DNA from 2 places in the Mesorhizobium sp. M0894 genome. Region 1 is predicted to be linked to the other one. Evidence: predicted binding sites of a transcription regulator. Region 1 holds the regulator's gene; the other holds the start of a gene.
The links. The regulator PhoB, encoded in region 1, activates phosphate uptake and scavenging genes when phosphate is short. The targets are predictions, from matches to a motif close to TGTCATNNANCTGTCAT.

Region 1 (4,213 bases):
ATGACAGCGCCACCTGCATCTGACACTATTTGCCTCATCCGACACTATTTGTCGGCATTACCGACGGCTTCCGGTTCATGAGCGGCCGCGGCAAACCGGGAGGAAAGCAAAACGATGTCGGTCGGAATCCGCCATGACGATTTGCGCCGGCGCAACCGGGCGATGGTGATCTCGGCCGTGCGCCGGGCCGGCCAGCCATCGCGTACGGAGATCGCCGCAACCACCGGCCTCAGCCATTCGACCATATCGGCGATCTCTTCCGACCTGATACGGGAAGGCATCCTCGCCGAGAGCAAGGCAAGTGAGCCCGTTTCGTTGAAACGCGGTCGTCCGCAGGTCGGCCTCGCCCTCAACCCGGAAGCGGCGGCGGTGCTGACCGTGGTGTTGTCGCTGAATTTCCTGTCGGCCGCCATTATCGACTATACGGGACAGGTGGTCGCCGAGGAACAGCGCCGGCTGGACACGCTGACCATGCCGCGCGACGAGCTGATCCGTGAATGCATGGCCATCGTCCGGCGCCGGCTGCAGGATCCAGACCTTGACGTCCGCAGTGTCGCCCGCATCGCCCTGGCGATTCAGGGCATTACCGACTCCCCTGCACGCGCCATGCTGTGGTCGCCGATCACGCCGCAGACCGACATCGCCTTTGCCGACATGCTGGAGGGCGAATTCGGCATCCCGGCAACGGTGGAGAACGACTGCAACATGATGGCGGTGGCTTTGCGCTGGCGCAATCCGGATCGCTATCGCGACGACTTCATCGCCATCCTGCTTTCGCATGGCATCGGCATGGGGCTGGTGCTGAAGGGCGAACTGTTCACCGGGACGCATTCCTCGGGCGGCGAATTTGGCCACATGATCCATCGTCCGGGCGGCGCGCTCTGCCGTTGCGGGCGGCGCGGCTGCATCGAGGCCTATGCCGGCAACTACGCCATCTGGCGCAACGCCAGACAGATGAGCGACGACAGCGAACCGGTCGCCGACGTCAGCGACGCCGACATGCGAGCACTGGCGGCTCGGGCGCGCGAGAAAGATGGGCCGGAACGCGAGGCCTACCGCAAGGCCGGCGAGGCGCTGGGTTTCGGTCTCGGCTCGCTGTTCGCGCTGATCGATCCGGCACCGGTCGCGATGGTCGGCGCCAGTGCCGCCGCCTTCGATCTGATCGAGCCGGCCTTGCGGAAGGCAATCGCCCAGACCGCCGGCGGTCAGCATTCAGGCTCGATCTCCTTCGATACAGAGCCGAACGAATTGCCGCTGATCCGCGAAGGCTGCGCGATGCGGGCGTTAAGCTTCGTCGACCAGGAGATTTTCGCGCCGGGCGCGCAAATGAGGCCCAGCGTCAGAAAGAACGTAGCCTGACCAGGCGGGTCAATCTTCCCTGATCGCATAGCCGGCACCGCGGATGGTGCGGATGACATCCGGCATCCGGCCGTTGTTGACGGCTTTGCGCAGCCGCCCGACATGCACGTCGACGGTGCGTTCGTCGATGTAGATTGTCTCGCCCCAGACATTATCGAGTAACTGGCTGCGCGAGAAGACACGGCCCGGATGCCGCATCATGAACTCGAGCAGCCGGAATTCGGTCGGCCCGAGCCTGATTTCGCTCTTCTTGCGATAGACCCTGTGCGATTCGCGATCGAGCACGATGTCGCCGACCTTTAGCACGCTGGACAGCACTTCCGGCTTGGCGCGCCGCAGCAGCGCCTTGACCCTGGCCATGAATTCTGGTGTCGAAAACGGTTTCACCAGATAGTCGTCAGCGCCGGTCGAAAGACCGCGCACCCGGTCGCTCTCCTCGCCGCGCGCGGTCAGCATGATGATCGGCAGCCGCTCGGTTTCGGGGCGCACCCGCAACCGACGACAGAGCTCGATGCCGGAAACCGCTGGTATCATCCAGTCGAGCACCAAAAGGTCGGGCACATTCTCCTGCAAACGGATCTCGGCTTCGTCGCCGCGTGTCACCACCTCGACCTGGTAGCCTTCGGATTCGAGATTGTAGCGGAGCAGCACACCCAACGGCTCCTCGTCCTCCACCACCATTATACGTGGTGCGATCATCGGCTGGGCACCCCCATCATGTCACCGGTGCGGACATTGTCGTTTCGTCCTGCTTCGGACGATTGACCGGCAATTGCTCGCCGGTCAGCACATAATACGCATTTTCGGCGATGTTGGTGACATGGTCGCCGATCCGCTCCAGATTCTTGGCGCAGAACAGCAGGTGCGTGCAAGCGGTGATGTTGCGCGGATCTTCCATCATGTAGGTCAACAGCTCGCGGAACACGGACGTGTATTTGACGTCGATGCGCTCGTCGGCGGCACGCAGCTTGGCCAACGCGGCCGCATCGCCTGCAGCATATTCCTCGATGACACCCTGCACCTGGATGAGAACCAGCTGCGCCATCGCATCGATGGAATGCGATAGGTCGCGCGGTGTGACGCTAAGGCCGACCGCACTCACACGCTTGGCGATATTCTTGGCAAGGTCGCCGATGCGTTCGAGGTCGCCCGCCATGCGGATCGCTCCGACCACATGGCGAAGATCGTGGGCCATCGGCTGGCGTTTGGCGATCAGGGTGATGGCGCGGTCGTCCAGTTCGCGTTGACGCGCATCCATGATGGCGTCGTCGGAAACGACGCGTTGCGCCAGCACGTTGTCGGAATTCAACAGGGCCTTGGTCGCCCCGCCGACCATCGAACCGGCGAGGTCGGCCATGTCGCGGATCAGCTTGCTGATCTGTTCGAGATCCTCGTCGAAAGAAGCGACTGTGTGTTCGCCCATGGTCCTGTCCTCATATGCATGATCGGAACGGCTCAGCCGAAGCGGCCAGTGATGTAGTCCTGCGTGCGCTTCTCGCGGGGCGACGTGAAGATCTTCTCGGTCCGGTCGAACTCGACCAGTTCACCCAGATACATGAAGGCTGTCTGGCGCGACACGCGCGCCGCCTGCTGCATGTTGTGGGTGACGATGACGATCGTGTAGTCGGCTTGCAATTCGTCGATCAGTTCCTCGATCTTGGCAGTCGACAGCGGGTCGAGGGCCGAAGCCGGTTCGTCGAGCAGAATGACTTCCGGCTTCACGGCCACGGTGCGGGCGATACAGAGCCGCTGCTGCTGGCCGCCGGACAGGCTCAAGCCGCTGGCGTTGAGCTTGTCCTTGACCTCGCTCCACAGCGCGGCGCGCTTCAACGCCTGTTCGACGCGGCCGTCCATCTCGGACTTGCCGAGGTTCTCGTAGAGCCTGACGCCGAAGGCGATGTTCTCGTAGATCGACATCGGGAACGGCGTCGGCTTCTGGAACACCATGCCGATCTTGGTCCTGAGGAGGTTGAGATCCTGCGACCGGTCGAGAATGTTCTTGCCGTCGAGCAGCACCTGGCCCTCGGCCGTCTGTTTTGGGTAGAGTTCGTAGATGCGGTTGAACACACGCAGCAGCGTCGATTTCCCGCAGCCCGAAGGGCCGATGAAGGCCGTGACACTGCGCTCAGGCAGCGACAGGCTGATGTCCTTCAGCGCCTTGCTCTGGCCGTAGTAGAAGTTGAGATTCTTGACCTCGATCTTCGTCTTCTCGGCGACCGTTTTGGCCATCGTCATGTCTGGGGACAACATCTGTGTCATCTGTCCTCTCTGCGTCCGGTAAGGCTGCGGGCGAGGATGCTCAAGCCCAGAACCGTCAGGGTGATTATGAGTGCGCCGGTCCACGCCAGTTGCTGCCATTCCTCGTAAGGGCTGAGAGCGAACTGGAAGATGGTCACCGGCAGGCTGGCCATCGGCGCGTTGATATTGCTGCTCCAGAACTGGTTGTTGAGCGCGGTGAAGAGCAGCGGCGCCGTCTCGCCGGAAATGCGTGCTATCGCCAGCAATATGCCGGTGACGATGCCGGACAATGCGGCGCGGTATGCGACCGAACGGATCACCACCCAGCGTGGCGCGCCGATCGCGGCACCGGCTTCACGCAACGCGTTCGGCACCAGGTTGAGCATGTCTTCAGTGGTGCGCACGACCACCGGAATGACCAGGATGGCAAGCGCAACGGCGCCGGCAATGGCCGAGAAATGTCCCATTGGCCGCACCATCAGCTCATAGACAAACAAGCCGATGATGATCGACGGCGCCGACAACAGGATGTCGTTGATGAAGCGGACGACGGTGGTGATGCGCGAAAAGCGTCCATACTCGGCCATGTAGGTTCCCGCCAGCACGCCGATCGGCG
Region 2 (4,213 bases), on a different contig from region 1:
GCGCCTGCGGGGTGGCAACAACACGCGGCAGCTTCTGCCCAGCCACCAGTCGCAGCGCCGATTCCAGCGCCACCTCGCCGGTCAGCACCGGGAAGCTGTCGACGGTACCGGTCAGCTCGCCGGCCCGGATCGAGGCATAAGCGTCGGAAATCCCGTCGGTGCCGAAGACGGCCACCTTGTCCTGCAGACCGGCCGCCTTGACCGCTTCGACGATGCCCAGCGCCATGCCGTCATTATTGGCATAGAAGCCGATCAGGTCGGGGTGCTGCTGCAGGATATTGGTGGCCGCGTCGTAGGAGGTCTGGCGATCCCAGTTGCCCGGCACGCTGGCGACGACCTCGAACTTGCCGCCTTCAGTGATCGTGCTCTTGAAGCCGTCGGTGCGCTGGACGGCGGCGTAGACGCCGGCCTGGCCTTCGACGATGGCAACCTTGCCGCCATCCGGCCGGTTCTTGATGAACCATTTGGCGACACGCACACCATTGTCGCGCTGGACATTGCCGACATAGTACTCGGCCTGCGGGATGACCGCGTCATTGACGTTGACCACCGGCACGTTGGCGGCCCTGGCCTGTTCCATGATCGGCTGCAAATTGGAGTCGGTCTGCGGTGAAACGAGCAGCACGTTGTAGCCTTGCGTGACCAGGCCTTCGGCGATGGTGAGCTGGCCGAGCTGGTCGCCCTCGCTCTGCGCCGCCTGGTAGACGACGGGCACGCCGATGCGGTCGCCGAACGACTTGTAGCCCTCACCCAGCGAGCGCCAGTATTCGTTGGTCAGCGTCTTGGAGACCGCACCCGCCTTGGTGCCCTCGGGCAGCTTGGGGAAAGCCCCGAACTTGGCCTCGAGCTGCGACCAGTCGATGCGATCCTTCTCGGTGTCGGAATTGAGCGGCGCGAGATCCGCGGAAAACACAGAGCCGATGGACAGCGTCATCAGGGCAGCGGTAGCGGTGACGAGCAGAAATTTCATGGTCTTTCCTCCCTTGTTGAAAAACGGTGATGGCGCCGGCCTCAGCTGTCCGGCCCGAGCATGGCTTCCTGGATGATGGCCTGCGACGCGACCGCGTCCTGACGATCGACGGCGGCTGACAGGCGGTTGTCCTTTTCCAGCCGCTCGACGACGCGCAGCATGCGCTTGACGGTGGCGATGTTGACTTCGCATTCGTGGACGGGATCGAGCCCGGTCATGTCGGGGAACGTGTCGAAGTAGATGGCCCCGGCATAGCCGTCGCGGCGGATCTGCCTGAGCAGCTCGATCGTCTGCAGCGTGTGCACGGCACCGACCATCAGGCCGTCGTCGCGCTTGGCGTAGCCGTCGTTGAGGTGCACGCCGAGCAGCTTGCTGTGCCGTGCTATGAGGGCGGCAGCGAAAGCCGGCTGCTCGTCGGCATAGAGCACGTGAGCGAAATCGAGCGTCACGCCGAGATTGGGCAGGCCGATCTCGCGGATCGCCAGCAATGTCGTCGCCGCATCGGGCATCAGGCTGTAGGAGCGCGGCTCGTTGGGTTTATATTCAAGGCTAATCTGGCAGCCCGGATCATGCGCCGCTACTTCACGAATGCCATCGATTTCGTGTTGCCAGAGTGTTGCGTAGTCAGCCTGGAAGGCGTAGTCGAAGCCATCCTGCCCGAGCCACAATGTCATCAGGCTGGCGCCGGCCTCGCGCGCGGCGTCGATGCCGGCCTTGGTCAGGTCGATGGCCTCCCGGCGAACGGAAGGATCCGGATTGGTGAAGGCGCCGAGCTTGAAGGCCGGATTAGAGTAGTAGCGCATGGCGAAGCCATTGATGGAAAGCCCGAGATCGCTGAGTTTGCGCGCCATTTCCGCAGGTTTTTCATCGACATGGTCGGGGAAGTTGAGGTCGAGATCGGTCAATTCCGCAACCTTCGCCGCACGCGCCGCCATTTGCAGCATGGACGGTTTACCAACAAGATCAGGCCACTCGGCCTGTGGCCGCGAGGCAAAGGAATTGAGGCGGGTAGCGAAACGACAGACTGTCATCGGTGACCTTTCATTGTCATAACTTCACATAAGAATGATTATTTGTAAAGTTGTTAATTGCTCTCGGTGGCGACGGATTCGCCATGCCCGGGCTAGTTGCGACCACATGAGGCCCAGGCAAGCGCAGCACTGTCACGCAAGTATCATGTTCGCGTCCTAGATCGCTTCTCCGAAGGCTTTCGCGGCATTCTCGATGCGACGCGGCGCTTTTTCAGATCCCGGCTGTTTTGTCACAAAGAGGATTTCCATGAAAAACCTGCACCGAAACGCGTCCCTCGCAGTCGCGCTGGCGATGTTCACCGCCTTGACTCCGGCCTTGGCTGAAAAGGCAGCGACCGTCGGCGGCGTCAGCTTCGTCAACAAGGGCCTGGTCGGTGTCGGTCGCATCCCGGCCAGCCAAAGGGACAAGTTCGGCGAGACGTTTGGCTCCGGCTCGGGCATGGCGATCGACGCTGCCGGCTGGACGCATGGCGCCGATGGCTATAAGGGCTCGCTGTGGCTGCTGCCGGATCGTGGCTACAATGTCGTCGGCACCACCGATTACCGTCCGCGCATCAACACGATTGCCATCGAATTCGCCCCGATCGCACCGGGTGCGGCACCAGCCGCCGGCCAGGAACAGTCGGGCCTCAAGGCAACCCTTGCCGACACCATGCTTTTGACCGACGACAAGGGCGCCGACGCAACCGGCCTCGATCCGCTCAACGGCGTGCGCGCCGCGACCGACGACATGCCGATCCTGCCCGAAGCCAACGGCAAGCTCGCGCTCGATAACGAGGCGATCGTGCGGCTGCCCGACGGCACCATGTTCATCTCGGACGAATATGGTCCGAACATCTACCACTTCTCCGCCGATGGGCGTCTGATGTCGGCAACGCAGTCACCGGCGGCGCTTGTCCCGATGCGTCATGGAACGCCGAACTTCGCGTCCAACAATCCGGGACCGGGCGCGGCAGACCCAGATCCGACGGATCCCGAAACCGGCCGTCAGAACAACCAGGGCCTCGAAGGCATGGCACTGACGCCGGACGGGAAGTTCCTGATCGCTGTGCTGCAATCGGCCCCCAGACAGGATGGCGGCGATTCCGCTTCGACGCGCCAGAACACGCGCGCGCTGGTCTACGATGCCTCGGATCCGGCCCAACTCAAGCTTGCGCATGAATATGTTGTGCCGCTGCCGGTGTTCACCGATGCCAAGGGCAAGACCAAGATTGCCGCGCAGAGCGAAATCGTGGCTCTGTCGGACAAGACCTTCCTGATGCTGGCGCGCGACAGCGGCAACGGCCAGGGGGTGAAGGGCGACACCTCGCTCTATCGCGAGATCAGCGTCGTCGATGTGTCGGCGGCAACCGACATCGCCGGCACCGAGTTCGACAAGGACAAGCCGGTTGCGCCCAAAGGTGAGCTCGATCCCTCGGTGACGCCGGCCAAGCTGACGCCGTTCATCGACATCAACGACAAGACCGAGCTCGGCCGCTTCGGGCTGCACAATGGCGCGCCCAATGACCGCAACAACCTTTCGGAGAAGTGGGAGGCGATGTCGGTGGTGAGCGTCCTCGATCCAACACGGCCCGACGACTATTTCCTGTTCGTCGCCAACGACAATGACTTTCTCACCCAGGACGGCTTCCAGGTCGGCGCGGCCTACAAGGCCGAAGATGGCCCCGATGTCGACACGATGTTCCTGGTCTATCAGGTCACGCTTCCAGGCCTCGCCGGGAAGTAGCGACACCCCTAGGCAGGCGGACGCGCCTAACGCGTCCGCCTGCCTGGCACGATCGAACGGTCGGGCCCTTCAGTTGCGGCTCGCCGGCACAAGGATTGTGTTCTAGTGGGTTTGCAAAACCTAAGACTGATGACCCGTCGAAGGCACTTACCTCAACATCTCCGCGTCCTTTGGCACGCCCGCATCGATCGGCTCGGCCGTCCTGTCCGACACGGCGGCGATCTTCCCGGCGGCCGACAGGTTCGGGCGCACGAAGACCGGCGCGACGCCGTCGACGCGGCTGTAGAGGTCGATAATGTCCTGATTCATGAAGCGCACACAGCCGGAGGAAGCGTTCTTCCCGATGGAATCCCACTCCGGCGTGCCGTGCAGCCGGTACATCGTGTCCTTGCCGTCGCGGAAGAGATATAGCGCGCGTGCGCCCAGCGGGCTGTGCGGGCCGGGCGGCATGCCGTCCTTGTATTTCGCCAGTTCCGGCCGGCGCTG

Region 2: a site for PhoB is predicted at 2,132-2,148, ahead of NKH91_RS09670 (esterase-like activity of phytase family protein). Genes of this name have one in related genera too.

The regions. Positions count from the first base shown of each region.
Region 1 is NZ_JAMYOG010000003.1:74,276-78,488, forward strand. Features, by position in the region: gene NKH91_RS06580 (ROK family protein) at 115-1,359, shown strand; gene phoB (phosphate regulon transcriptional regulator PhoB) at 1,369-2,058, opposite strand; gene phoU (phosphate signaling complex protein PhoU) at 2,075-2,782, opposite strand; gene pstB (phosphate ABC transporter ATP-binding protein PstB) at 2,815-3,618, opposite strand; gene pstA (phosphate ABC transporter permease PstA) at 3,615-4,213, opposite strand, start outside.
Region 2 is NZ_JAMYOG010000004.1:95,481-99,693, reverse strand. Features, by position in the region: gene NKH91_RS09680 (sugar ABC transporter substrate-binding protein) at 1-970, opposite strand, end outside; gene NKH91_RS09675 (TIM barrel protein) at 1,012-2,001, opposite strand; gene NKH91_RS09670 (esterase-like activity of phytase family protein) at 2,249-3,727, shown strand; gene NKH91_RS09665 (L,D-transpeptidase) at 3,875-4,213, opposite strand, start outside.